DNA from 4 places in the Mesorhizobium sp. M0184 genome. Region 1 is predicted to be linked to each of the others. Evidence: predicted binding sites of a transcription regulator. Region 1 holds the regulator's gene; each other region holds the start of a gene.
The links. Region 1 encodes PhoB, which activates phosphate uptake and scavenging genes when phosphate is short. Its sites were predicted from a motif close to TGTCATNNANCTGTCAT; they were not measured.
Positions count from the first base shown of each region.

Region 1 (7,167 bases):
CGCGCCGATCATGCCGAGCATGCGCGTGTCGAGTTCGGTTGCCTTGAGAAATCGGGCAACGATGCCGAGCTCGGATTCCCGTGCCCGGTCTGCCGTGCTGTCTACCGGCGTGTTGGGCGTCGTGTCGGTCATGATGTTTCTCCCGCCGGGTTGCCGTCTGCCGCGGATGCCGGAAGCAGCCTAGAAGTTATCCGCCGGAAGCGGAAAAACAACTCTTGTTGAAAAAACGCCGCGGCGAGCGGCCGCGGCGTTCGGACTTCTCGGAAACGTCGGCTCAGTTGCAGACTGCAACAGCGCTAGCCGTCACGCCGGCGCAGACCTCTTCTTTCTTGATCCAGCCGGCGTCGATGACGACGTTGAGGTTGTCCTTGGTGATGGCGACCGGGGTCAGGAACAGCGACTTGACGGTATTGCCGCCGGGCGTGGTGAAATCCTTCACGCCGGCAATGTCGGTCATCTGCTTGCCGTCGGCCAGTTGCGAGGCGATCTCGGCGGCATTCTTGCCGAGCTCGCGCGCATCCTTCCACACCGACACGGTCTGTGTGCCGAGCGCGATGCGGTTCAGCGCGGCGTGGTCGCCGTCCTGGCCCGAAACCGGAACCGATCCGGCCAGCCCTTGCGCCGTCAGCGCGGCGACGACGCCGCCGGCAGTGCCGTCATTAGCGGCGACCACGGCATCGACCTTGTTGTCGTTGGCGGTCAGGAACTGTTCCATGTTCTTCTGAGCGTTGGCCGGCAGCCAGCCGTCCGTATAGGCCTCGCCGACATTCTTGATCTTGCCGCCGTCGATGGCCTCCTTCAGCACCTCCATCGAACCGGCAAACAGGAAATCGGCATTCGGATCGGAACCCGAACCCTTGATGAAGACGTAGTTGCCTTCCGGCTTCACCTTGAAGACTTCGCGGGCCTGCATGCGGCCGACTTCCTTGTTGTCGAAGGTCAGATAGAACACGTCCTTGTTCTCGATCAGCCGGTCATAGCCGACGACCGGGATGCCTTCGTCCAGTGCCTTCTGCACGGCCGGCCCGATGGCCGAGGCGTCCTGCGCCAGGATGATCAGTGCGCTGGCGCCCTGCGAGATCAGGCTCTCGACGTCGGTGAGCTGCTTGCCGGGGTTGGACTGTGCGTCGGCGGAAATATACTTGTCGCCTGCGGCCTCGATGGCCGCCTTCATTGCGGCCTCGTCGGTCTTCCAGCGCTCTTCCTGGAAGTTCGACCAGGAAACGCCGATGACCTTGTCTTTAGCCTGCGCCACCGACGCCAGCGCCAGCGTCATGGCGACACCCGCCAGAATGGCGGTCGTGAATTTCTTCATCATATCCTCCCTGCGCCGCGTACGGCGTGACCAATTGGCTCAAAGACCAGCTTAGAAGCTCTAATTTTTTCGAGCCTCGAAAAAATACTGGCCCGATCTCCGGCTGCTGTCAACATCGATTCTGATGGATTTTGATGACTCTGCGAGTTTTTTCGAGCGTCGGAATAAACGATGACAGCGCCACCTGCATCTGACACTATTTGCCTGCATCCGACACTATTTGTCGGACATTACCGACGGCTTCCGGTTCATGAGCGGCCGCGGCAACCGGGAGGAAAGCAAAACAATGTCGGTCGGAATCCGCCATGACGATTTGCGCCGGCGCAACCGGGCGATGGTGATCTCGGCGGTGCGCCGGGCCGGCCAGCCATCGCGTACTGAGATCGCAGCTACCACCGGCCTCAGTCATTCGACCATATCGGCGATCTCTTCCGACCTGATACGGGAAGGCATCCTCGCCGAGAGCAAGGCAAGTGAGCCCGTTTCGTTGAAACGCGGTCGTCCGCAGGTCGGCCTCGCCCTCAACCCGGAAGCGGCGGCGGTGCTGACCGTGGTGTTGTCGCTGAATTTCCTGTCGGCCGCCATTATCGACTATACGGGACAGGTGGTCGCCGAGGAACAGCGCCGGCTGGACACGCTGACCATGCCGCGCGACGAGCTGATCCGTGAATGCATGGCCATCGTCCGGCGCCGGCTGCAGGATCCAGACCTTGACGTCCGCAGTGTCGCCCGCATCGCCCTGGCGATTCAGGGCATTACCGACTCCCCTGCACGCGCCATGCTGTGGTCGCCGATCACGCCGCAGACCGACATCGCCTTTGCCGACATGCTGGAGGACGAATTCGGCATCCCGGCAACGGTGGAGAACGACTGCAACATGATGGCGGTGGCTTTGCGCTGGCGCAATCCGGATCGCTATCGCGACGACTTCATCGCCATCCTGCTTTCGCATGGCATCGGCATGGGGCTGGTGCTGAAGGGCGAACTGTTCACCGGGACGCATTCCTCGGGCGGCGAATTTGGCCACATGATCCATCGTCCGGGCGGCGCGCTCTGCCGTTGCGGGCGGCGCGGCTGCATCGAGGCCTATGCCGGCAACTACGCCATCTGGCGCAACGCCAGGCAGATGAGCGAAGACAGCGAACCGGTCGCCGACGTCAGCGACGCCGACATGCGAGCACTGGCGGCCCAGGCGCGCGAGAAAGATGGGCCGGAACGCGAGGCCTACCGCAAGGCCGGCGAAGCGCTGGGTTTCGGTCTCGGCTCGCTGTTCGCGCTGATCGATCCGGCACCGGTCGCGATGGTCGGCGCCAGTGCCGCCGCCTTCGATCTGATCGAGCCGGCCTTGCGGAAGGCAATCGCCCAGACCGCCGGCGGTCAGCATTCAGGCTCGATCTCCTTCGATACAGAGCCGAACGAATTGCCGCTGATCCGCGAAGGCTGCGCGATGCGGGCGTTAAGCTTCGTCGACCAGGAGATTTTCGCGCCGGGCGCGCAAATGAGGCCCAGCGTCAGAAAGAACGTAGCCTGACCAGGCGGGTCAATCTTCCCTGATCGCATAGCCGGCACCGCGGATGGTGCGGATGACATCCGGCATCCGGCCGTTGTTGACGGCTTTGCGCAGCCGCCCGACATGCACGTCGACGGTGCGTTCGTCGATGTAGATTGTCTCGCCCCAGACATTATCGAGTAACTGGCTGCGCGAGAAGACACGGCCCGGATGCCGCATCATGAACTCGAGCAGCCGGAATTCGGTCGGCCCGAGCCTGATTTCGCTCTTCTTGCGATAGACTCTGTGCGATTCGCGATCGAGAACGATGTCGCCGACCTTCAGCACGCTGGACAGCACTTCCGGCTTGGCGCGCCGCAGCAGCGCCTTGACCCTGGCCATGAATTCCGGTGTCGAAAACGGTTTGACCAGATAGTCGTCGGCGCCGGTCGAAAGACCGCGCACCCGGTCGCTCTCCTCGCCGCGCGCGGTCAGCATGATGATCGGCAGCCGCTCGGTTTCGGGGCGCACCCGCAGCCGACGACAGAGCTCGATGCCGGAAACCGCTGGTATCATCCAGTCGAGCACCAAAAGGTCGGGCACATTCTCCTGCAAACGGATCTCGGCTTCGTCGCCGCGTGTCACCACCTCGACCTGGTAGCCTTCGGATTCGAGATTGTAGCGGAGCAGCACACCCAACGGCTCCTCGTCCTCCACCACCATTATGCGTGGTGCGATCATCGGCTGGGCACCCCCATCATGTCACCGGTGCGGACATTGTCGTTTCGTCCTGCTTCGGACGATTGACCGGCAATTGCTCGCCGGTCAGCACATAATACGCATTTTCGGCGATGTTGGTGACATGGTCGCCGATCCGCTCCAGATTCTTGGCGCAGAACAGCAGGTGCGTGCAAGCGGTGATGTTGCGCGGATCTTCCATCATGTAGGTCAAGAGCTCGCGGAACACGGACGTGTATTTGACGTCGATGCGCTCGTCGGCGGCACGCAGCTTGGCCAACGCGGCCGCATCGCCTGCAGCATATTCCTCGATGACACCCTGCACCTGGATGAGAACCAGCTGTGCCATCGCGTCGATGGAATGCGACAGGTCCCGCGGCGTGGCGCTGAGGCCGACCGCACTCACGCGCTTGGCGATATTCTTGGCAAGGTCGCCGATGCGTTCGAGGTCGCCCGCCATGCGGATCGCTCCGACCACATGGCGAAGATCGTGGGCCATCGGCTGGCGTTTGGCGATCAGGGTGATGGCGCGGTCGTCCAGTTCGCGTTGACGCGCATCCATGATGGCGTCGTCGGAAACGACGCGTTGCGCCAGCACGTTGTCGGAATTCAACAGGGCCTTGGTCGCCCCGCCGACCATCGAACCGGCGAGGTCGGCCATGTCGCGGATCAGCTTGCTGATCTGCTCGAGATCCTCGTCGAAAGAAGCGACTGTGTGTTCGCCCATGATCCTGTCCTCAAATGCATGATCGGAATGGCTCAGCCGAAGCGGCCAGTGATGTAGTCCTGCGTGCGCTTCTCGCGGGGCGACGTGAAGATCTTCTCGGTCCGGTCGAACTCGACCAGTTCACCCAGATACATGAAGGCGGTCTGGCGCGACACGCGCGCCGCCTGCTGCATGTTGTGGGTGACGATGACGATCGTGTAGTCGGCTTGCAATTCGTCGATCAGTTCCTCGATCTTGGCAGTCGACAGCGGGTCGAGCGCCGAAGCCGGTTCGTCGAGCAGAATGACTTCCGGCTTCACCGCCACGGTGCGGGCGATACAGAGCCGCTGCTGCTGGCCGCCGGACAGGCTCAAGCCGCTGGCGTTGAGCTTGTCCTTGACCTCGCTCCACAGCGCGGCGCGCTTCAACGCCTGTTCGACGCGGCCGTCCATCTCGGACTTGCCGAGGTTCTCGTAGAGCCTGACGCCGAAGGCGATGTTCTCGTAGATCGACATCGGGAACGGCGTCGGCTTCTGGAACACCATGCCGATCTTGGTCCTGAGGAGGTTGAGATCCTGCGACCGGTCGAGAATGTTCTTGCCGTCGAGCAGCACCTGGCCCTCGGCCGTCTGTTTTGGGTAGAGCTCATAGATGCGGTTGAACACACGCAGCAGCGTCGATTTCCCGCAACCCGAAGGGCCGATGAAGGCCGTGACGCTGCGCTCGGGCAGCGACAGGCTGATGTCCTTCAGCGCCTTGCTCTGGCCGTAGTAGAAGTTGAGGTTCTTGACCTCGATCTTCGTCTTCTCGGCTACCGTTTCGGCCATCGTCATGTCTGGGGACAACATCTGTGTCATCTGTCCTCTCTGCGTCCGGTAAGGCTGCGGGCGAGGATGCTCAAGCCCAGAACCGTCAGGGTGATTATGAGTGCGCCGGTCCACGCCAGTTGCTGCCATTCCTCGTAAGGGCTGAGAGCGAACTGGAAGATGGTCACCGGCAGGCTGGCCATCGGCGCGTTGATATTGCTGCTCCAGAACTGGTTGTTGAGCGCGGTGAAGAGCAGCGGCGCCGTCTCGCCGGAAATGCGTGCTATCGCCAGCAATATGCCGGTGACGATGCCGGACAATGCGGCGCGGTAGGCGACCGAACGGATCACCACCCAGCGTGGCGCGCCGATCGCGGCACCGGCTTCACGCAACGCGTTCGGCACCAGGCTGAGCATGTCTTCAGTGGTGCGCACGACCACCGGAATGACCAGGATGGCAAGCGCAACTGCGCCGGCAATGGCCGAGAAATGTCCCATTGGCCGCACCATCAGCTCATAGACAAACAAGCCGATGATGATCGACGGCGCCGACAACAGGATGTCGTTGATGAAGCGGACGACGGTGGTGATGCGCGAAAAGCGTCCATACTCGGCCATGTAGGTCCCCGCCAGCACGCCGATCGGCGTGCCGACGACAACGGCGATGATCGTCATCAGCAGGCTGCCCGCGATGGCATTGAGCAGGCCGCCGGCCTCGCCCGGTGGTGGCGTCATCTCGGTGAAGACCGCGAACGAAAGCCCGGCTGTGCCCTTATAGACTAGTGCGCCGAGGATGAGCGCCAGCCAGGCAAGCCCGATGCCGGCGGCGACGACGCAAAGCGCCATCATCACCGAATTCCTGGCTTTGCGGCGGCTGTGGAGCGATGAGGATGTCGACATCGGTCAGGCTCCCGTACGGGCGTCGATCCGCATCAGCATATAGCGGGCGGCGGCAAGGATCAGGAAGGTGATGACGAAGAGGATCAGGCCGAGCGAAACCAGCGAGGAGGTGTAGAGGTCGCCGTCGGCCTCGGTGAATTCATTGGCGATGGTCGCCGAGATCGTCGTGCCCGGCGCGAACAGGGAGGCACTGATGCGGTGGGCGTTGCCGATGACGAAGGTCACCGCCATGGTCTCGCCGAGCGCCCGGCCGAGGCCAAGCATGACGCCGCCCATGATGCCGATGCGGGTATAGGGAATGACCACGCGCCGGGTCACTTCCCAGGTCGTGCAACCGATGCCATAGGCCGATTCCTTCAGCACCGCCGGCACCGTATCGAAGACGTCTTTGGTGATCGAGGTGATGAAGGGCAGCACCATGATGGCAAGGATCAGCGCCGAGGTCAGAAGGCCGATGCCGTAAGGAGGGCCAGCGAAAAGGCTGGATAGTCCCGGCACGCCGTGGAAGACGTTGATGATGAAGGGCTGTATCGCCGTCTGCAGGAACGGCGCGAACACGAACAGGCCCCAGATGCCGTAGATGATCGAAGGAATGCCGGCCAACAGCTCGACCGCTATGCCGATCGGGCGCCTGAGCGGGCGCGGGCAGAGCTCGGTGAGAAAGACTGCAATGCCGATGCCGATCGGAACCGCGATCAGGATGGCGATGGCCGCCGTGACCAGGGTGCCGTAGATCGGCGCCAGTGCGCCAAATTTTTCCGTGACCGGATTCCAGCTTTCAGTCGTCAGGAAAGAAAAACCGAACGACGACAGCGCCTGCCATGAGCCGGCAAACAGCGAGATCGCGACACCGCCGAGGATGACCAGCACAAGAATTGCGGAAGCGCGGGTGAGTCCGCGGAATATGGCATCTGTGAGCGCGAAGCGCCGCACCGTAGCTTCCCTGGCCCGGGCTGCTGCAGATGATGGCATGGCATCGGAAGCGATGGTCATTGGGTCCTCGCGATTAAAGGCAACAGGGAGGGCGCCATCGACGCCCTCCCTGGAGGAGATTACATAGCCGAGTAGATCGGCTTGCCGTCGTCGCCGACGACTTCCTTGGCCCACATGGCCTTGACGCTCTCAACCACCTTGTCGGGCATCGGAACGTAGTCCAGCTCGCCGGCCATCTCGTCGCCCTTGTCGTATGCCCAGGCGAAGAATTTGAGCGCTTC
Region 1 is NZ_JAMYSZ010000001.1:376,961-384,127, forward strand. Features, by position in the region: gene NKJ23_RS01905 (sugar ABC transporter permease) at 1-132, opposite strand, end outside; gene xylF (D-xylose ABC transporter substrate-binding protein) at 275-1,315, opposite strand; gene NKJ23_RS01915 (ROK family protein) at 1,602-2,846, shown strand; gene phoB (phosphate regulon transcriptional regulator PhoB) at 2,856-3,545, opposite strand; gene phoU (phosphate signaling complex protein PhoU) at 3,562-4,269, opposite strand; gene pstB (phosphate ABC transporter ATP-binding protein PstB) at 4,302-5,105, opposite strand; gene pstA (phosphate ABC transporter permease PstA) at 5,102-5,953, opposite strand; gene pstC (phosphate ABC transporter permease subunit PstC) at 5,957-6,946, opposite strand; gene pstS (phosphate ABC transporter substrate-binding protein PstS) at 7,006-7,167, opposite strand, start outside.

Region 2 (7,167 bases), on a different contig from region 1:
ATTTGTTTGTCTCCGGGACTCCGGTCCAACAGTATCGCCGACTACCTAACACCTTCGTTGGATCGATTCAAATTTTTGCTTGACATTTGTGGTGCGATGCGTATTCTTTGAATCGATCCAAGTGCGTTTTTCGTCCTCAGATTGGATCGATACAAGAGGAGAGCGCCATGCACCCCGTCAATTATCTGTTCGAGGACATTTACCGGAACGACTGGAGCATCCGTTCGAGCGCGGAGGCCCGGAAGCGGCGAGACAGGACCGGTCCGTGGATTCGCGACCTGGGTTTCCTCGTAGGACGCAAGCGGAGCTGATCGGTGGCCTATTTTTGTGCCCGCTGATTGGATCGATTCAAAAAACTAGAGGAGATTAAACCATGCACCCGATCAAGCATCTGTTCGAAGACATCTATCGCAATTATTGGGGCATCTCGCCGGCCACCGAACGGCCGGAGCGGCGGCGTGTAGTCAAGACGACCAACAGCGATGGCCAAGTCCGGCCCGAACGTCCGCGAGACTGAGCTGGCAAGACACAGCTCGTGGATCGAGGGCGGCTGGCGAAGGAGCAGCGGCCGCCATTGGTTGCCGCATCAATGGCGGCGCGGGCGCACCAGCGCCGAGGCGGCCATCATCAGCCAGCCGCCGATGAGCAACGTGCCGCCGATCGGCGCCGACATCGGGAACAGCCGCGAGCCAAGGAAGTCGCGGGCCAAAAGATCTCCCGAGAATAGCAGAAGCCCGACGAGAAGGATGAGGCTTCCGGTTCGCAGGATGCTATTGCCACCGAGCAGCCCGACGGTAAGGAAGACCGGCGCATGCAAGAGCAGGAAGGATGCGGCCGTACCGACGAAAGCGCCGCCGAGATGTGCCGCCGCCGCCGAAAGCGCCACGCCGGTTGCGCCGCATAGGCCGCCGGCAAGAACCAGAATGCGGCCGCCTGCCGCGTGTTCATCCGTGCTCATTTCCACGCCTCCGTGATTCCTGGCGACCGCCTGAGATAGTGCCGCGAACCGTGTCAGGATTTGCCGGCTTCCGCCAGCATGTCGAGTTCGCGGCGCGACTGGACCAGCCAGTTATAGGCCGCTCCGCCCGCCATCAGAATGGATGTGCCGAGAAACACCGAGCGCATACCGAAATGGCCGCCGGCGAAGCCGCCGAGCAACGGTCCGGCGACCTGCCCGACATATTGCGCCGAGATCGACAAGCCCAGTACGTTGCCGCCGACCCCGTCGGGCACATTGTGGCGGATGACGCTGGTGATGCAGGGCAAAAGACCGCCAAGCGCCAGGCCCATCAGGAAACGCAGGCCGACGAGTTGCCAGCCCTGGGTAACGAAGGCCTGCGGGATCAGCAGCAGCGCCGAGACGGCGAGTGCGGCAACGATGACGTTCCAGTGGCCGATACGGTCGGCGAGCTTGCCGAGCCGCGACGCCGACAGGATGGCGCCGAGCGCTGCCGCGGACATGACGATGCCGGAGACCAGCGTGACCTGGCTCTGATCTTCGATGAGCTGCTGGACATAGACGGTGATGATCGGCTCGATCGACATGGTGGCGAAACTCAACAGCATGCCGGTCGCCAGCATGGCGACGACGGGGCGCTTGTCGGGAATCTGCGACCAGCCGTCTTTCACTTTTTCTTCTGACGCGGCCTTGGCGGCAACCGGGCGAGGCGCCTCCTTGATCAGCAAGGTGGTTGCCAGAAAAGCCAGGAAAATGACGCCGCCGGCGAGCAGGAATGTGGCGCGGATGCCAATCAGCGGCGGCAGCGCGCCGCCAAGCAGCGGACCGACCAGGGCACCGGCCGTGATTCCGGCCGACAGCACGCCCAGCGCCCAGCCGGAGCGATCCTTCGGCGTCTGCATGGCAACCAGGATGGTCGAGCCCGAAGAATAGCCACCGGCAAAGCCGATCAGCAGGCGCAAGAGCACCAATTGCCAGACAGTCTGCACCATGCCGGCCAGCGACATGCACAGCGCCATACCGAAACTGGCGCGCACCAGCATCAGTTTGCGGCCGTAGCGGTCGCCTAACCGCCCCCACAGCGGTGCGACCAGCGCGGCGGCAAGGAAAGTGGCGCCGTAGGCGACGCCCGACCACTGCACGATCGCCGCATGGCCCTTGGCGCCCAGCTGCTCGACGTAGAGCGGCAGGAAGGGCAACAGCAGCGTCATTGCTACAAGCGTGCTGAACGAGCCGGCAAAACACACGGCGAGATTGCGGCGCCAATGGACGTTGTGCGTGGCGCGATTGGCGTCTTGCGGCATGTCTGTCCTGTCCGGCCAGCTTGCATGAAAACTTGCTGTGGATACCGATTTGGGATACCAAGCTGGTATCTGTCATGAACGCAAGCCCCGTGGCTGTCAATGCGGGCCTCTCAAACATATCGACAAAGGCCGGCGTGATCGGCCAACGCCGGCCAGTGACCCGATTGCCGGAACGAATGACCTGAACGGAACGCCAATGTCGCAGATGCAGAACGTCGAAAAGCAGCTTCGCGAGATGATCCTCGGGCTCGAGATTGGTCCCGGCGAGCGGCTGACGGAGCGCTGGGTCGAAAGCCGCTTCGGCGCCTCGCGCACACCGGTCAGGGCTGCGTTGCTGCGGCTCGAGACCGAAGGCCTGATCTGCCGCGACGGCCGCGGCTGGACGGTCTCGCCCATCAATCTTGCTGAACTCGAGCAGATCGCCGTCTATCGCGAGGCGGTCGAGGTCGCGGCAGTCAGGCTGACTTGTGCCTTGCAGGACAGGGGTGCCGTCGAAATTATCGAGGCTATGCTCGATTCCTGCGACGACCAAACCCCGCGCGAGGAATGGCATCGTGTCGGCATGGATTTTCATATCGAGCTGGCACGTCTATCAGGCAACGAGTTCCTGTTCAGAGCGGTTCGCGACGTGATGACACGCCTGTCGCGCGCCCGCTGGCTCGAGGTTCGCGACGAGGCAGCGCTCGGCCGTGCCTGGGCCGAACACCATGCCATTCTGTCGGCGGTGCGGGCCGGCGATGCCGATACCGCCGCCCGCCTGCTTTCGGCCCATATCATCGGCAGCCGCGACCGGCTGGTGACCTCGCTGCGCAACGACCGGCGCGGCCTGCGCGCCCGGGGATTTGCCGTCGTCGCTTGAGTGAGGATCGGCTGCCATTGATCACGAAAAGAGCAGATGAGCGAAGAATGCTACTTTCGGTCTCGCTTCGCAAATGCCGATGGCGTAAGAGCGGCGATGGAAAACAACCGATTTGACACACCCGTGACCGTCAAGGGCGCGGCGGGAAGCAATCAGCTCTTGCGTACGGCCCGCGAGGCTTCCGACTACCTCCTCAACAATTGGCCGGGCAAGCGCAGCCCCAAGCACCGCGAAGCGTTGCAAGCCTGTCATGATGCGCTGGCCGGCGACAAGCCGGCCATGAACGCAAGACGGGCCTTCATTGCCGCCGCTCGTGAAGTGAACGTCTTCGTCAGCGACAAGGCGCCCGCCTGAGGCATAGCGGGGTTCGACCGAGGCCCGGACCGCCTGACAGGCTGGGCGTCATCACTCGGCCGTTTCGGTTTTGGTTTGGGACTCGCTCTCGCCCTCGGGCTTCGATCGCTCCTTGGCTGCGACCTTGGCAGCCTGCTTTTCCGCCTTCTTGGCAGCCTTCTGCCGGTCGCGTTCCTTGCGTTCCTGACCGTAGTTCGGTGCTCGTGCCATATCGGTTCCTTTCATTGTGCTTGGCCTTTGCCTAGGAGCATTGGGCCGCAAACACAACACCGCAAGGCACGATCGGCTCCATATCTCGGCGTAGTCCGGGAGCCTGGCTTCAGGCTGTTTTTCAGGCGCCGTCGCGGTCGAGGACGAGATCGGCCGGACCGAACCGGTCCTTTGCGGTGAACTGCTGGTGCCAGTAGGGATAGAGCACGGGCGGCCTGCTGACCGCATCGAGGCGTGTGCGCTCCTCATCGCCAAGCACCAGGCTTGCAGCGGCGATATTGTCTTTGAAATGCGCTTCGGTTCGTCCGCCGATCACCAGCGAACTGACAGCGGGCCGGCCGAGCAGCCAGGCAAGCGCCACCTGCGCCGCCGACACGCCGTGGTTATTGCCGATATCGATCAGCGTGTCGACGATCCGCCACAGCCGGTCCTCGTCGCGGATCGGCGGTTCCGACCAGCCGCTGAGCTGGCGGGCGGTCGGCTGGTCACGGTGGTATTTGCCGGACAGCAACCCGCCGGCAAGCGGGCTCCAGACCAGCACGCCGAGCCCCTGGTCGACCGAGATCGGCAACAATTCATACTCGGCCTCGCGCGCTTCCAGCGTGTAATGGATCTGCTGGGTGACGAAACGTGGCTGGTGCTGACGGTCGCTGATCCCCAGCCCCTTCATAACTTGCCAGCCGGAATAATTGGAGCAGCCGACATAACGGACCTTGCCCTGCGCGACCAGCGTGTCGAGCGCGGCGATGGTTTCCTCAAGCGGTGTCAGGCCATCCCACTCGTGCAGGAAATAGATGTCGATGACATCCGTCCTGAGCCGCTTAAGGCTCCTTTCGCATTCGCGGATCAGATGGTAGCGCGACAGGCCTTCATCATTGGGGCCTTTGCCGATCCGCATGCGCGCCTTGGAGGCGATCAGCACGTCGCCCTTGCGCTTGCCGCCGAGCGCCTCGCCGATGATCTCTTCCGACACCCCGTTCGAATAGACGTTGGCGGTGTCGATGACATTGACGCCGGCATCGATGCAAAGGTCGATCATCCGGCGCGCCTCGTCGAGGTCGGTCTTGCCGACCGCCGAAAACGCGCCGCCGCCGCCGAACGTCATGGTGCCCATGGTCAGCGTCGAAACCTTCAGCCCGGAACGGCCGAGAGTGCGGTATTCCATGTCGTATCCTCACAATTTATCGGGAAAGGGCGTTGCAAACGACAGCCCTCAATGAACCGGCTATTTGTAGGATAATTCGTTCCGCTTGTCGCCCGTTCCGCAGGGCAAGCTCGATCACATCTTGCGGATTGAAACGCACAGCCAGCGCAGTAGTGGCTGCAATAAAACCGTCATTCCCGGCCTATACTAACATCGGTCCAGCGCTTCGATTTCCGGCCGCCGGGCCGGGCGGCAGAGCGCCTGACAGCGGCCGGCAAGGCCTGTAAGCGGGGCAGCGCAAATGACCGAGATAAAACAGAATTCCCCGGCCAGGGACTGGCTGGAAGCGGAACTCGCCGACACGCTCGATGAAGACTATGAGCTGGAAATCTCGGAGCCGGCGCTGTCGATGGAGATCGCCAAGATCTACAAGAATGCGCATCCGCCATCGATCGACCGCCTGCAATATTTTCGCGATCTCATCACGCTGCAATCCGAATTGATCAAGCTGCAGTCCTGGGTCGCTTATCACAAGAAGAAGCTCGTCGTGGTCTTCGAGGGCCGCGACTCGGCGGGCAAGGGTGGCGTCATCAAGCGCATCACCCAGCGGCTCAATCCGCGTATCTGCCGCGTCGCAGCACTTCCGGCGCCGACCGAGCGCGAGAAGTCGCAATGGTATTTCCAGCGCTACGTACCGCATCTGCCGGCCGGCGGCGAGATCGTGCTGTTCGACCGCTCCTGGTATAACCGCTCCGGCGTCGAGCGGGTGATGGGCTTTGCCCAGCCGGATCAGGTCGAGCAGTTCTTCCGCGACGTGCCGGATTTCGAACGCATGCTGGTCCGCTCAGGCATTACGCTTGTCAAATACTGGTTTTCGATCACTGACGAGGAGCAGCAGATGCGCTTTTTGATGCGCATCCATGACCCGATGAAGCAATGGAAACTGTCGCCGATGGACCTCCAGTCGCGCGTGCGCTGGGAGCAGTACACCAAGGCCAAGGAAGAAACGTTCGCCCGCACCAATATCCCGGAAGCCCCGTGGTTCATCGTCGAGGGCAACGACAAGAAGCGGGCACGGCTGAACTGCATCGACCATCTCCTCAAGCAGATGCCCTATGAGGAGGTGCCGCACGAAGAGATCACACTGCCGGAGCGCGTCTTCAATCCCGAATACGAGCGCCAGGTACTGCCGCGCGAACTGTATGTGCCGGAGAAGTACTGACTAAAGCGGCGAGGAGGGCGGCGCCTCCATGGCGGCGCCCTGCAACAAGCTAGGTGCGCTCGATGATGACATGCGTGGCCTTCGGCGTCGCGACCTGCTCGCTGCAGCGATAGCCGAGCTTGGGCATGTCGATGCCGGCAAAAAGGCTCTCGCCGGCGCCTAGCAGGACCGGTGAGATCGCCAGATGCATTTCGTCGATGAGCTTTTCCTTGAGATATTGCCGGATCGTAGAAACGCCACCGCCCAGCCGTACATCCTTGCCGTCAGCCACTGCTTTCGCCTTCTCCAGCGCTGAGTGGATGCCGTCGGTCACGAAATAGAAGGTCGTGCCGCCCTCCATGACAATGGGATCACGTGGATGGTGCGTGAGCACGAAGACCGGCACATGGTAGGGCGGGTTGTCACCCCACCAGCCTTTCCAGCTGTCATCCGGCCATTCGCCGCGGATCGGCCCAAACATGTTGCGGCCGAGGATCCATGCGCCGACATTTTCGAAGCTGCGTGCCGCGAACGCCTCGTCAGTGTCCGTGGTCCCGCCATCCTTGCCGAGGACCATCTTGCGGAAGGTGCGGGTGCCGAACATCCATTCGTGCAGGGCTTCCCCGCCAACGCCCAGCGGGTTCTTCAGGTCTTGGTCGGGACCGGCGCCGAAGCCGTCGATCGACAGGGTGAAAGCGCTGACGCGAAGCTTGGACATGAGAGCCTCCTCGATAACCAATTGTGAGATGCAAGCAGTTATCGGGGTAGCTTAACTGATTGCATTTTGCAAGCGGTATTTTGAATCGCCGGCGGGGCAATCGCTTCCAAATCATGTTGGAATAACCAATCTCAATGTCGGCGCCGCCCGTCATCCGCCTGCCGGCAGCTTCTCCCTGTATAGTGACGGGGAGAAGGGGCTGGCCGCAACGTCGATGTTTTTGCAACGCTGGAGATTGGTGAAATCTTTTACGAACGCGTCTTTCTCCCTGCCACTTTACGGGGAGAAATGCCCGGCAGGGCAACGAGGGGCAGCGTAAACTTGAAGCGATGTCCTGCGGCGTTCCATGTCGCGCTTTGGACGAACGAACACTGCTCGATGTAGACGCTACAAAGGCGCATCACCCCTTGAGCATCGCC
Region 2 is NZ_JAMYSZ010000014.1:110,147-117,313, reverse strand. Features, by position in the region: gene NKJ23_RS18775 (LacI family DNA-binding transcriptional regulator) at 1-2, opposite strand, end outside; gene NKJ23_RS18770 (hypothetical protein) at 374-517, shown strand; gene NKJ23_RS18765 (DUF423 domain-containing protein) at 587-958, opposite strand; gene NKJ23_RS18760 (multidrug efflux MFS transporter) at 1,012-2,262, opposite strand; gene NKJ23_RS18755 (GntR family transcriptional regulator) at 2,459-3,121, shown strand; gene NKJ23_RS18750 (DUF982 domain-containing protein) at 3,218-3,475, shown strand; gene NKJ23_RS18745 (hypothetical protein) at 3,527-3,700, opposite strand; gene NKJ23_RS18740 (aldo/keto reductase) at 3,807-4,850, opposite strand; gene ppk2 (polyphosphate kinase 2) at 5,131-6,051, shown strand; gene NKJ23_RS18730 (dihydrofolate reductase family protein) at 6,101-6,748, opposite strand; gene hemB (porphobilinogen synthase) at 7,149-7,167, opposite strand, start outside.
Region 2: the regulator PhoB is predicted to act here: its motif matches at 5,008-5,024, upstream of ppk2 (polyphosphate kinase 2).

Region 3 (7,167 bases), on a different contig from region 1:
CGGCGTGTTGTGGGTGTAGCGTGCCCGATTGGCAGGAGTTACGACGCAAGCTATCCCCTTGCCGGAAATGGGCTCGCCTGAAATAGCACATTTGAAGCGGCCACCGTCTCTTAAACGCCCATAAACGCAAACGCCCATAGACGCTCATCACTCGTCAGCGCTCTATCTCGGCCCATTTCTGCTCGCCGCAGGATCGGTGCAAATACGGTCATCCAATTTCAATAACGGAACCCTGTAATGCTGCCGTCACATACGGTGGCTAGGCGGATGCAGGGCGCCCTGCCCGTCCAACCTTTGGAGACAACCATGCGCGCGTTGCCGACTGTCATGGCGCTTGCGGCCCTGCTGGGCACGCAGCCCGCTTTCGCCGAATTCGTCACAGCTTTCGATTTTCCGCAGCCGAAAGACACCAGCGAATTTTACACGGTTATCGAGATTCCGGCGGGAAGCTTCACCAAATATGAGATCGATGCCGAGACAGGCCATGTCGTCGTCGATCGATATCAGTCCATGCCGGTCGTCTATCCGGCCAACTATGGTTCCGTTACCAGTTCGTTGGGCGGCGACGGCGACCCGTTGGATGCGCTTGTCTTCACCCGGGAACCCGTTGTGCCCGGTGCTCTGATCAAAGTCCGCGCCATCGGCGTGCTCAACATGGTCGACGGCGGCGAAGCGGATGACAAGATCATCGCTGTGCCGGCTACGGATATCGATCCGCAATATGACGGGGTCAAGACCATCGATGATCTTCCGGCCATCGAACGACAGCGCATCGAGGCATTCTTTCGAGTTTACAAGCAGCTACCTGAAGGCCGCAAGGCCGTTGAGCTGAACGGCTTTGGTGGCGCCAACGTCGCCATCGACATGGTTGGCAAAGCCATTGAAAGCTACCGGAACAAGAAGGACTGACAGGAAAGCAGAATCTCAACAGGAAGCTCATCCATAGGGCTGGTTCCTAGCGGTGTTGGAACACCGCTAGGGTATGCGTTGGGCTTGCGTCGCACTGTTGGATGCGCGCAAACTGCGCTTCGCTTTAGCTCCGGGCGTTTGCTGTTGATAAAGCCAAATCGTTGGCTTTATCTCCGCCTTCGCCTGGTTTCTGCTCGTCCCCTTTGACAGGCAAGCCAAACGGCGCCGTCGCCTCGGGGCATCCATCCTGAATTTTTTTCCATGACGAAATATTGAGAACCATGTCGCACTGCGCGAGTTCAGGACCTGACGGCAATTGCAGACAAGCGATTTCGCCGTGATGGAAAATGTGGCCGTTGGCGAGGCACTGGCATTCGGCCCGCGCGGGCGTTGCAGCGAGCGCCGCGAAAACCAGAATGTAAGAGGCCGTGATCGTCCTCATGCGCAAGATCATAGCACGATCCGGAACTGTCGCTAGTGTGAACGCTTCACAAGTAACTCGGCGGAGAACTCGTACCGCGGGCGCTCACGATCCTCAATCGTCGTTCGCGTCGGTTTTTGCCCTGTTGTCCCTATTTTGTGGCCCGAATCAAAGGCACGGCCAAGCGACCAAAATGACCAGCAAATCCATCGGCATGCCGCGCCCAACGACACCTGCCAAACTGCCGGCATACATGACGAGCAGCGTTGTTCGAACCAACGGCCGCGATGATGCGCGACACGTTCATGTTGAGGGAATGCGCGGGTCCTGAACGAGATAGAGCCGCGCAGTCGGCGTGAAATCAGTCACCAGGAATGAGAACGAAACCGTGCTCAGCGGATCGACCTCGCCTTTCCGGAACAGAAGATGGTCATAAGGTTCGAATTCACGACTGAATTCGGCGAAACTATCGGACCGAATTGCATCCGTTTCGCGGCGCGCCTGGTCGAACGAAAGCCCGTCGCTGGAATCGCTTGGCTGGTTGAGAATCTCCTGCAACTCGAACTCGAATTCGACCCAGGCGTGACCGCTGTTGTTGAGGGCAACGATCCTTAGGGAAATGAACCCGGTGGCATAGTTGCCGGAGGCACCGAATGGCTGAACCGGCCGGATGGCGCGTATGGTGAGGGTTACCGGGCTTGCCGACTCGAGTTCCTCGGTGATCACGACGGGATCGGCCCTTGTTCCGGCTCCCGAAGCGGCAATGATCCGGAATCCGCCGAGTTCGTCGGAAAAGGAGTAGGCGCCTGCTTCAAATATTCTGGGCCCTGTGCCATCGGCCCCAGCGAGGAGTCCGCTTGCTGCGAGCACGGTTGCGAATATCCCTACCAGACGTGCGCCTGATATTCGGGTTGACGAGTGGTGCCACATGGCTCGTAGTATGAACGACATTCCCGCGGCCGCATACTGGAATGGCTCAGGCGAGAGGCTATGATGGTTGGATTTGGCGCCGTAGGTCGAGGCATTCAACCGGATCGGTCGCCGCAAACCGCGGAGAGGTTGTCGCTGCCGGCGATATGCGCGAGAGGACGTACCGATGTTCGGACTTGGCATGACCCACCTGTTGGTTATCTTCGTGGTGGCGCTGGTTGTTTTCGGCCCGGAGGAGCTTCCAAAAGTCATGCGATCGGCGGGGGCAATGATGAAGACATTCAATCGGATTGCGGGCGATTTTCGAAAGCAGTTTGACGACGCCGTACGTCAAGCCGAGAAGGAACTCGACCTGCAGGAAACCCGCTCGATGCTTCAGAATGCGATGGAGGACGTGCCGCGAAGCGCTGACAAGGCCATAGTAGGGAAGGACAGCAATCTCGATCCGGCCGCTGAGCGGGGCGCAGAATCTGAACTGACGTCGGTCACGGCCAAGGATGCGAGGTTTAATGCCGAAACGTCATCAAACCAGTGATCGGGCAGAAGAGCAGTCGCCCATCGGAACCATCGCGAGGCTCCCAGCCGCTCCACCTTCACCGTTTCGGTTTCGCCGACTGCGCGCCGGGACTCAAAACCTCATCTCGGGCATTCCCCTCGCTGTAAAATCCCTTCACAGGTTACCATTGTTCCACCACTGCCGTGCTGCAGCCGTGCTCTGTTTGACAATCGCGTTGCTGACTGCGGCGGTCACCGACGTCGGCTCCGCTTCAGCGCATCGCAACGCGCTCTGGCAGGTTGTGCAGACCTGCGCTCTTGCCGCAGCGCATCTTGGCAGCGCTTTCCCCTGCGAGGAAGTGATCCTGCCCAGGCAGGGCGTGCCTGGATCAGCTCTCATTAAATCACCCCGATACCGGACCGAGTTTCTGTTGACGCCACTTACGGCTGTTGCCGGCCTTGAAAGCCCGTCTGTCCGTTGGCAGGGCAGTTCCCAACTCTGGAATCGGGCGTGGAAAGCACGAAGCAAGGTCTCGGCGAGCCTCGGACGTCACCTTCCACGAACGGCCATCGCCATGGCTGTGAATTCCAGGACTGAGCGATCCCAGGATCAGTTCCACATCCATATCGATTGCGTTGCGGTGTCGGTGGAAAAGAAACTTGTCCTGAAGGGGCCGAAGGTGGAAGGTCCGTGGCAGCTTCTCCCTTTGGCTCTGATGGGGAAACGCTATTGGATCAAGGCAGTCGACAAGCCGGATTTGGAAACGACCAACGTAGTCGGCATCATCGCTTCCGGCCTGCCGCAGGCCCGGCGCGCCATGCATCACGTAAATGTCGTCGTCGTTGGCGCCGAACTCGCCGGCGCAAGACCGGGATTTTACATCCTGACCAATTGGGAAAGCTCAGCGGCCGAGCGCCTTTTGGATCACGACTGCACCTCGCGTTGAGCGCCCACGAGGCAACGGGCGAAGCAATGGCCGCACCCGGACACTCGACGGAAGTCTCAAAGCAGTCTTCGCGGAATGGTATCCGGGCATGGCAAACGACAATCCAAGACCCGATCAGCGCAGCAAAGCTGCGTGACCGCCCCACAGTTCCTCATGCTCTCCTATCTGCAGGCCCGCACCGGCTAACGTCGGCTCTTCGACGATCCGATGAACAGACAGCCCGAGACGAGCTGCGCACCATGCGCCTCGAAACGCGCGAGATGGGTCGCGATTGTCACCGCTCGGACGCAATAATGACCGCTTGTTCGTGGTCTGTGACGTCGACACGTGGCAAATTCGTCGTTTTTGGTCGGCGCGCGTTTCCTGCCATGTCACATCCCTGACACGGACATCGCCGAACATTGTCCGTGAACCCACCGGGAGCCTGCCATGCACCGTCTTATCGCTGCACTCGCAATAACAACAAGCTTGAACACCGTTGCGGGGGCAGCGACGGTCTACCCGCTTGATCGGGCCACGATCCTGGCGCAGTCGCCTTTCGACGTGAAGGTCGAGTTCGACAAGGTCGTTAGCGCCGACCAAGTCACGGTTACGATCAACGGCCAGCCGGCGGAAACCGTGTTGGGCAAGAAATTCGAATTCATCGAGAAGGAAGAAGGTTTCGACGCTTCGGCGCTGTTGATCCGCGCAGCCAGCATTTCGCAGCCTGGTACCTACAAGCTGGAGGCGAAGGCCGGCGACGAAATGAAGTCGGTGAGCTGGCAGGTTTTCGGCACCCCGGCAACGCCCAAGGCCAAGAACGTCATCTTCTTCCTCGGCGACGGGCTTTCGGTCGCGCATCGCACCGGCGCCCGCATCATGTCGAAGGGCATGACGGAAGGCAAAGCCAACGGGCGCCTCAACATGGACGACCTCGATCACATGGCCTTCATAGGCACGTCCGCGACCAATGCGATCTCAACCGATAGCGCCAACACGATGTCGGCTTACATGACGGGCCACAAGACGGCTGTCAACGCGCTCGGCGTCTATGCGGATCGCACCAAGGCCAGCCTTGACGACCCCAGGGTCGAGACGATCGCAGAGGCGCTGCGGCGCACCGGCAACAAGTCGATCGGCGTTGTCTCAACCGCCGAGGTGGAAGACGCCACCCCTGCGGCGGTCGTCGCCCATACCCGCCTGCGCGCCGACAAGGCTGACATTGTCGGCATGTTCTTCGTCGTCAAGCCCGAAATCGTCCTTGGCGGCGGCTCCGCCTACTTCCTGCCGCAGAGCACGCCGGGCTCGAAGCGCAAGGACGACAAGGACTACATCGCAATGTTCAGGGATGCCGGTTACACATTGGCGACCGACAAGACCGAACTCGTGGCCGCCAAGGGAACCAACACCGGCAAGATCCTCGGCCTTTTCCACACCGGCAACATGGACACGACACTCGACCGTGAATTCCTCAAGAAGGGCAGCGTCGAGAAGTTCCCGAACCAGCCCGGCCTTGTCGAGATGACGCAGACCGCACTCGATCAGCTTTCCAAGGACGAGGACGGCTTCTTCCTCATGGTCGAAGCGGCGTCCGTCGACAAGATGTCGCATCCGATGGACTGGGAGCGGTCGCTGTTCGAGACCATCGAGTTCGACAAAGCCGTCGGCATCGGGATGGAGTTCGCCAAGACGCATCCGGACACGCTGATCGTCGCCACGGGCGATCACACGCACGGCGTGTCGATCATCGGTACCATCGACGACCAGAAACCGGGCGAGGAGATGCGCGACAAGGTCGGCGTCTATGCCGATGCGGGCTTCCCGAACTACACCGACGAGAACGGCGACGGTTATCCCGACAAGGTGGACGTCACGCGGCGACTGGCTATATTCGCCAGCAACTTTCCCGACTACTACGAAACCTTCCGTCCGAAGCTGGATGGTCCGTTCGAGCCGGCCGTGCAGAACGGGGCGAAGCAGTACATCGCCAACGAGAAGTACAAGGACGTTCCGGGTGCGGTCCTGCGCGTCGGCAATCTGCCGAAGACGGCCGACACGGCCGTCCACGCCGTTGACGATGTCGTGCTCCAGGCGACCGGCCCTGGCGCCGAGGAATTCAAGGGCTATATGGAAGGGAGCGACGTCTATCGCGTGCTTGCCGATGCCCTGGGTCTTGCGCCGGCAACGAACTGATGCACTTTAGCCGATCTGGCTTGATGAACCAAGTCGCGACATGGCTCCTGACGCTACGGCGCCTGGAGCAGAACGCCGGAAGCAAGTTTCGCTCATGAAACAGCGCCCGATCACCCGCCGCAAATTGGTGCTGCTTGGCTCGGCCGTCGCACTGGTCAAGATGACTGGCGCGAGTTCCGCTTCCACGGCAACGGCAACCCTTGGCTTCGATGAGCTCTATGGAAAGATCAGCGTTCTCGGGCTCAGCTTTTCGGACAAGGTGAAAGGGCTCGCGGAAGCGGAAGTCTCCATGCAAGGCTTCATGGCGCCGCCGCTCAAGGCCGAGGCGAATTTCTTCGTGCTCACGGAAATCCCGATGGCGCTTTGCCCGTTCTGTTCCTCCGACGCCGACTGGCCGGACAACATCGTGGTCATCTACCTCGACGAGGCGCAGACCTTCGAGCAGGCCAATGCCCCGATCGAGGTGAGCGGGCGGCTGGAGGTCGGTTCATGGACCGACCCGGAAACCGGCTTCGTCAGCCTGCTTCGCATCGTCGATGCGCATTTCCGCACGGCCTGACCGCAAATGCTCCGTTTGACGATCCGTGACCTTGAGATGTCGTTTCAGGGTCTTGGCAGGCCTGCGCTGGCTCTGTCCGCGCTGGAAATCGCGCCAACCGAAAAGGTTGCCGTTACCGGTCCGTCCGGGTGCGGGAAGACGACCTTCCTGAACGTCGTCACCGGGCTCGATCGCGTTCGGAAGGGTCGGTTCGATGGGGCGAGACCGATCTTTCCGGTCTTTCGGAAGCTGGTCGCGACCGTTGGCGCGCTATGCATGTCGGCCTTGTCATGCAGGAGATCCACCTGTTCCCCGGCCTCTCGGCGCTCGATAACGTGCTGTTGCCGAGCCGACTGTCGCGGCTCCGTTCGAATACCGACTTCAGAGCGGACGGCATGCAGTTGCTCGAGCTGGTCGATATAGATCGTCCCGATCAGCCGGTCGAAACCATGTCTCGTGGACAGATGCAGCGGGTCGCGGTGGCTCGGGCATTGGTCGGGCGGCCGGCAATCATCGTGGCCGACGAACCGACAGCCAGTCTCGATGCCGATTCTGGGGCCTCTGTCGCGGACCTGTTGCTGCGACTCTCCAACCAGGCGGGTGCGACGCTGATCGTGGCGAGCCACCAAAAACGCCTCATCGAAGGCCTCGATCGCGTGATCCATCTGGAGTCTGGCGCCGTCGTCAGCGACACCGGCAAGCCCGCGGCCACGCATGATGAGGCGTTTCTTTGACGTCCGCGCACGATCGGTCGC
Region 3 is NZ_JAMYSZ010000015.1:50,936-58,102, forward strand. Features, by position in the region: gene NKJ23_RS19285 (inorganic diphosphatase) at 268-909, shown strand; gene NKJ23_RS19290 (hypothetical protein) at 1,034-1,351, opposite strand; gene NKJ23_RS19295 (hypothetical protein) at 1,634-2,200, opposite strand; gene tatB (Sec-independent protein translocase protein TatB) at 2,427-2,795, shown strand; gene NKJ23_RS19305 (CDP-diacylglycerol diphosphatase) at 2,770-3,702, shown strand; gene NKJ23_RS19310 (alkaline phosphatase) at 4,132-5,874, shown strand; gene NKJ23_RS19315 (hypothetical protein) at 5,969-6,433, shown strand; partial or broken gene NKJ23_RS19320 (ABC transporter ATP-binding protein) at 6,440-7,146, shown strand.
Region 3: the regulator PhoB is predicted to act here: its motif matches at 4,072-4,088, upstream of NKJ23_RS19310 (alkaline phosphatase).

Region 4 (7,167 bases), on a different contig from region 1:
AGGATACGCGTCAAGCTCAGCTGTGCAACGTTCGGAGGGGCTTCACCTTGAGCATTGCTTGTTCTATGCCTTTCCCATGAAGAAGCTTGCCCGTTTTCTTGGCCTGCTGGTCGTTGCAGCAGTCCTTGCGGTGGCGCTGGGCACGCTGCTGCCGCGCCCGCTCTGGCCGGCGGCCGTTGCCGATCCGATCGGCACAAGCCACCGTATCCTGGTGCTGCAAAATCCGATCCACACCGACATCGCCATCCCGGTCGACGACGATGTGCGCCGGCGCTTCCATTTCCTGGTCGATGCCGGCATTCCAGCAGACATGGCGGAGGTCCGCTACATCGTCTTCGGCTGGGGCGGCCGCGCCTTCTATCTGGAGACGCCGACCTGGTCGGAGTTGAAGGCGGTGCCGGTGATGAAGGCGCTGACGGTCGATGCCTCGGCAATGCATGTCGACATTTCCGTCGACATCGCCGAGCCGCATCGCGACGTCGCTGGCTTCGACATCGGCGAGGAGCGGTTTACGGCGCTGCTCGATTACATTGCGGCAAGCTTCCGGCAGGGACCGAACGGAGCCATGCCGATCGAGAATGCGGCGTATTCCCGTTTCGATCGGTTCTTCGAGGCCAATGGCCATTTCAACGCGCTGGTCGGCTGCAACACCTGGGCGGCGGCAGCACTGCGCACCGCCGGCCTGCGTACCGGCTGGTGGAACCCGCTGCCGGCCTCGCTCGGCCTGTCGATGCGGCTTTACAATTGAAGAGGGTTCCGGTTGATCAACGCCGCGATCCTTCGCGCCCCCCTCTGTCCTGCCGGACATCTCCCCCACGAGGAGGGAGATTAGCGGCTTCGGCGCCTTGCTAGGGGCGCTGTCCCGCCAGCCTGTCGTGCGTATCATCGCGCGCCATCGTCCAACGCCCGCCAGCCATAGAGCCAGTCGAGATCGGCGGCGAGTTTTTCGGGCGAGCGCATCGCCAGGAACAGGTTGCGGGCCATCGCCACCGGCCCGGCCGCATGCCAGGCGAGGCGGTTGACGACGCCGCGGCGGGCGACCTGGGCGACGCGCGGCCGCCGCGCCTGTTCCCAGGCGACAAGGGCGCTGCTGAGATCGGCAGGCGAGGTGGCAACGAAACCGGCAAGCGTTACCGCGTCCTCGATCGCCATCGCCGCGCCCTGTGCGGCAAACGGCGTCATCGCGTGCGCCGCATCGCCGATCAGCGCGATCCCTTCCGGCGTCGTCCACCGCCGCTGCTCGACGGTGTGGATCGGCCATGCCGTCCATGGCGCGGCCTCGCTCGCCAGACGGACCAGCGCCGGCGCGGCACCGCGCATGGCGCTGGCGAGGCTGGCGGGGTTGGCATGCCCCGACCAGCCCTCGGCGATGCGCTTGCCCCTGGTGAAGGCCGCGAGGTTGAAGGCAGTGCCACGGCTGACCGGATAGGCGACCATGTGGAAGCCGGGATAGAGGAATGCGGTAACGCAATCGGGCGCACCGATCACCCTGAAGGCTTGTCCGGCGGGGCTGTCGGCGGCCACCGTGGCGCGCCAGGCAAGCTCGCCCGAAAACCGGCTTCTGCCGAATTCGGCCGCCTTGCGCGCAAGCGTTTCTCGCACCGACGACCAGACGCCATCGGCGCCGATCAAAAGACAGCCAGCCTCGACCGTGTCGCCATCAGCCGATGCAGTGACGGTAACACCTTTCGATCCGGCTGCGATGTCGGTCACCCGCGCGCCGGCGATCAGATCGATACCGGGCTGCTCCGAAACTCGCTGCATCAGCGCTGACTGCAGATCCGCGCGGTGGGCAACGAGATAGGGCGCTCCCCAGCGCGTTTCGGCCGCCTGGCCAAGCGGTACGCGCGCCAGCTTGCGCAGCGTGGCGGCATCCTTGAGCACGACCGCCTCCGGCCGCACCGCCGTCGCCAGCAGCCGATCGAGTACGCCGAGCTGCCGTAGGATGCGCGTCGCGTTGGGCGAAAGCTGGATACCGGCGCCGGCAGCCTCGAGGTGCTCTGCCTGTTCGAACAGTTTTATCCGATAGCCGCGCTCGGCGAAGGCCAGTGCCGCGGTCAGCCCGGCGACGCCCGCCCCGGCGATGACCACCTGCCGGGACTGCGTTTCCTGCATCAGGTTTGTCGCGGAAGAATCAGGCGGCCTGGTCGAGATAGAGGCAGCCCGGCGGCTGCGTTTCCAACGCCTTCAGCTTCGGCGAATAGCGATAGAGCGTCGAGCAATAGGGGCAGACTTTTTCATTGTCGTCGCCCATGTCGAGAAATACATGCGGGTGGTCGAAAGGCGGATTGGCGCCGGTGCACATGAATTCCTTGACGCCGATGTCGATTGCCGGATAGCCCGCATCGTTCTGGAAATGGGGAATGGAACCGCCTGCCATCGTCGTCTCCTGATCTTGTCGATTGCATCTGGATCATAACCCGTCTCTTTGCAAGATCGATGAAATGAAACTGTCGCAAAAGCCTGTCAGAGGATAAGTTAAGCCGGTTAAGGCTATGGTCGTCGAACGGTGTGGGAAGAGCGGAAACCATGAACGAACTGAAGCCGGTGCAGAACGAATTCATCACCGTCGAGGCGGCGAGCCGCGAAGGCGGCAATCCCGACCGCTTCGTGAACCGCGAGTTTTCCTGGCTGCAATTCAACCGGCGCGTGCTCGAAGAGTCGCTGAACGCGAATCATCCGCTGCTCGAGCGTGTTCGTTTCCTGTCGATATCGGCCGCCAACCTCGATGAGTTCTTCATGGTCCGCGTTGCGGGTCTTGCCGGCCAGGTGCGCGAGGGCATCGTGCTGAAGAGCCCGGATGGGCGCACGCCCGAGCAGCAGCTTGAACAATTGCTGCGCGAGGTCGAGCGCCTGCAGGAGGACCAGCAGAAAAGCCTTTCGGCGCTGATGCTGCTGCTCGACAAGGAAGGCATCGAGAGCATCACCCGCGATGCGCTGAGCAAGGACGAGAAGATCTGGCTCGAGGACCATTTCCAGGAGCAGGTATTTCCGGTGCTGACGCCGCTGTCGATCGACCCGGCGCATCCGTTCCCGTTCATTCCCAATCTCGGTTTCTCGATGGCGCTGCAATTGCGCCACCGTAAGAACGGCGAGGAAATGAGCGCGCTTTTGCGCCTGCCGGTGGCGCTGAGGCGCTTCATCCGCTTGCCGGATCGCAAGCGCCATGTCCGCTTCATCCCGCTCGAGGAGGCGGTCGGCCTTTATATCGGCAAGCTGTTCCCGGGCTACGAGGTCAAGGGTTCCGGCACGTTCCGTATCATCCGCGACAGCGATATCGAGGTCGAAGAAGAATCCGAGGATCTGGTGCGCCTGTTCGAGACGGCGCTGAAGCGGCGGCGCCGCGGCTCGGTTATCCGGATCGAATTCGACCGGCTGATGCCGCCCGAACTGCGCGACTTCGTCGCCGGCGAGCTTGGCGTTTCGGCAAGCCGCATCAGCGTGCTCACCGGTCCGCTGGCGCTCAGCCAGATCTCGGAGATCGTCGCCGTCGCCCGCGACGATCTGAAGTTCACGCCCTACAATCCGCGCTTCCCCGAGCGCATCCGCGAGCATGGCGGCGATTGTTTTGCGGCGATCCGCGAGAAGGACATCATCGTCCACCACCCCTACGAATCCTTCGACGTCGTGGTGCAGTTCCTGCGCCAGGCAATGGCCGATCCGGAAGTGGTGGCGATCAAGCAGACGCTCTATCGCACCTCCAACGACAGCCCGATCGTGCGCGCTCTGGTCGACGCCGCCGAGGCCGGCAAGTCGGTGACCGCGCTGGTCGAGCTCAAGGCGCGCTTCGACGAGGAGGCCAACATCCGCTGGGCCCGCGACCTCGAGCGCGCCGGCGTCCAGGTCGTCTTCGGCTTCCTCGAACTGAAGACCCATTCGAAAATGTCGCTGGTCGTGCGGCGCGAGGATGGCAGGCTGCGCAATTACGTGCATCTCGGCACCGGCAACTACCACCCGGTCACCGCGCGCATCTACACCGACCTGTCCTTCTTCACCACCGCCCCGACGATCGCGCGCGATGTCGCCCAGCTGTTCAACTTCATCACCGGCTATGCCGAGCCGGCCGAGCAGATGCGGCTGGCCATATCGCCGTTCACGCTGCGCGACCGCATCCTCAAGCACATTTCGGACGAGATCAGTCACGCGCTGGAGGGCAGGCCCGCCCGCATCTGGATGAAGATGAACGCCTTGGTCGATCCGATCGTCATCGATGCCCTCTATGATGCCAGCCGCGCCGGCGTCGAGATCGATCTCGTCGTGCGCGGCATCTGCTGCCTGAGGCCGCAGGTGCCCGGCCTGTCGGAGAACATAAGGGTGAAATCGATCGTCGGCCGTTTCCTCGAACACAGCCGCATCTATTGCTTCGGCAACGGCCACGGCCTGCCCTCGGACGGGGCGATCGTCTACATCTCCTCGGCCGATCTGATGCCGCGCAATCTGGACCGCCGCGTCGAGACCATGGTGCCGATCACCAATCCAACTGTGCACGAACAGGTGCTCGGCCAGATCATGCTCGGCAACATCATGGACAACCAGCAAAGTTTCGACGTATTGGCTGACGGAACCTCCCGGCGCGTCGTGCTGGAAGAGGGCGAGGAACCGTTCAACGCGCAGGAATATTTCATGACCAATCCGAGCCTGTCCGGACGGGGCGATGCGTTGAAGTCGCATGCGCCCAAGCGCATCGCGCAGTTCAAGCGCCGCAAGAAACAGAACGCAGCGACGGGCTGATGATTTCAGCATCCCAGGGCCGGCTTCAGGACCGCCGACCGCTGTCCATTATCGATATCGGGTCGAATTCGATCCGTCTTGTCATCTATGAGGGGCTGGCGCGTTCGCCGACCTTGCTGTTCAACGAAAAGATGCTGGCCGGCCTCGGCCGCGGCATCGTTTCGACCGGAAAGCTCGATCCCGAGGCGGTGACGCGCTCGATGGAAGAATTCCGCCGCTTCCGCGCGCTCTCCGACCAGGCCGGCGCCGAGCGCATATATGTGCTGGCGACCGCCGCCGCTCGCGAGGCCGTCAACGGCCCCGACTTCATCCACCGCGCCGAGGATGTGCTCAAGACCGAGATCCAGGTGCTGAGCGGCCGCGAGGAAGCCCATTATTCGGCGCTCGGCGTCATCTCCGGTTTCCACCCGGCCAACGGCATTGCCGGCGACCTTGGCGGCGGCAGCCTCGAACTGATCGACATCGATGGTGAGACGATCGGTGACGGCATCACGCTGCCGTTGGGCGGCTTGCGCCTGCAGGACATGGCGAAGAACTCGCTGACCCAGGCGGCAAGGATCACGCGCGAGCAACTGGCGCGGGCGAAATTGCTGAAGGGCGGGCAGGGCAGGACCTTCTACACGGTCGGCGGCACCTGGCGAAATCTCGCCCGGCTACACATGGAAATGACCAACTACCCGCTCGGCGTCATGCACCATTACGAGATCGGCATCGAAAGCGCCGCGAACTTCCTCCGGCAGGTCGCCAAAGCCGAGATCGACAAGATCAAAGGCATCGAGGGCATCTCCAAGAACCGCCGCTCGCTGCTGCCCTATGGCGCCATCGTGCTGCAGGAGATCATGGCGGCGATGCAGCCGTCGAAGATCATCGTGTCGGCGCTGGGCGTGCGCGAGGGCTTTCTCTACTCGCTGCTCGACAAGGCCGAGCAGAAAGCCGATCCGCTAATCTCGGCGGCGGAAGAGCTTGCCCGCCTGCGCTCGCGCTCGGTCGACCACGCGCATGAGCTTGTCGAGTGGACCGGCAAGGCCTTCGCTGCCTTCGGCATCGACGAAACCAGGGATGAGGCGCGCTACCGCCACGCCGCCTGCCTGCTCGCCGATATCGGCTGGCGTGCCCACCCCGAATATCGCGGCAAGCAATCGCTCAACATCATCGCCCACGCGTCGTTCATCGGCGTCGATCATCCCGGCCGCGCCTTCCTGGCGCTTGTCAGCCTGTTTCGCCACGAGGGCGTGTTCAATGAAGCCGCTCCGGAAATCCGCGGACTGGCGACACCGCGCTATCTCGAGCGGGCCCGCGTGCTGGCCGCGCTGCTGCGCGTCGTCTATTTGCTGACCGCGGCAATGCCGGGCGTCATGCCACGGCTGAAATGGAAAAACCGCGGCAATGGCGTGCTGGCGCTGGTGCTGCCGGCAGCGCTGGCCGATCTTTACGGCGAGCGGCCGGCCGGCCGGCTGGCACAGCTGGCAAGGGTCACCAATCGCCGGCTGGTGCTGGCGGTCGAGGGCGGGCCTAGCATGTCTGTCAAATAGACGCCCGCGCTGTCGCGTCGCGACCGTTGAGGAAAGAAGGGAAACGCCGTGAAATCCAGGCAGGTTCTTCAGCTGTTGGTTGCGGCGATATTAGTCCTCTTCGCGGGCACCGCCAGTGCCCAGACGCTGTACACCCTGTCCGTCGTGGCCAAGGGGACGTTCGATCTGGATCGACATTATCCCAAAGAGCCGGGCGTCAGAACGCCGTTCAATTTTCATAGAATGCTTCGCGCACCCAAAAACAGAGAGAAAATAAACTACTTCGTGTTCAAGCCGAGCGCCGACATATTCAAGCTCATGAAATCCCTCTCGAAGAGCGATTTATTCTCACGCCTCGAGCCGTGTTCGAGAGGGGTCGATCGAACTCTTTCCGACAAGGCTCAGACCATCGGCGGGTCGATCAAGCCCATCGTGGGTCGGTCCGATCTGTTACCATACGTGAAGAGACAAGAACTGATTCAATCAGATGGTTATGTGTACGTCGCCATTGACAGCAATCTTCGAAATTACGTCAAGGACCCAAACGATTTTGGATCCGAGTGGGTGGCAATGGCGGTAAAGAAGAAACAGCTCTGTCTGTATGTGGGAGTGGGGGAGATGGGGTTCCGCGGTTTTGCGTCGGTGCCCGTCAATGTAAGCCGTCTCGCAAAATTTGTTTTTCTGGACACCAAATAAACCGGGTGACTTGCTCAGGCGCGGGTCCCAAACGCCCGGCCATCGAACGAATAGGTACCCGCGCCAGCCATTGCCAGCGCCAGAAAACCGCCTGATATCGCGATGTCCTTCATCAGCATCTGCGAATGCATGAAGGTCAGCGTCGGATCGCCGCCGCCCTGGCCATAGTGGCCGATGAACGCTGTCGCGACGCAAAAGGCGGCGAGCAGCAGCGCCACGATCGGCGTCT
Region 4 is NZ_JAMYSZ010000010.1:69,000-76,166, reverse strand. Features, by position in the region: gene NKJ23_RS14485 (TIGR02117 family protein) at 77-748, shown strand; gene NKJ23_RS14480 (FAD-dependent monooxygenase) at 883-2,115, opposite strand; gene NKJ23_RS14475 (zinc-finger domain-containing protein) at 2,135-2,380, opposite strand; gene NKJ23_RS14470 (RNA degradosome polyphosphate kinase) at 2,530-4,731, shown strand; gene ppx (exopolyphosphatase) at 4,731-6,263, shown strand; gene NKJ23_RS14460 (hypothetical protein) at 6,312-6,938, shown strand; gene NKJ23_RS14455 (DoxX family protein) at 6,953-7,167, opposite strand, start outside.
Region 4: the regulator PhoB is predicted to act here: its motif matches at 2,441-2,457, upstream of NKJ23_RS14470 (RNA degradosome polyphosphate kinase).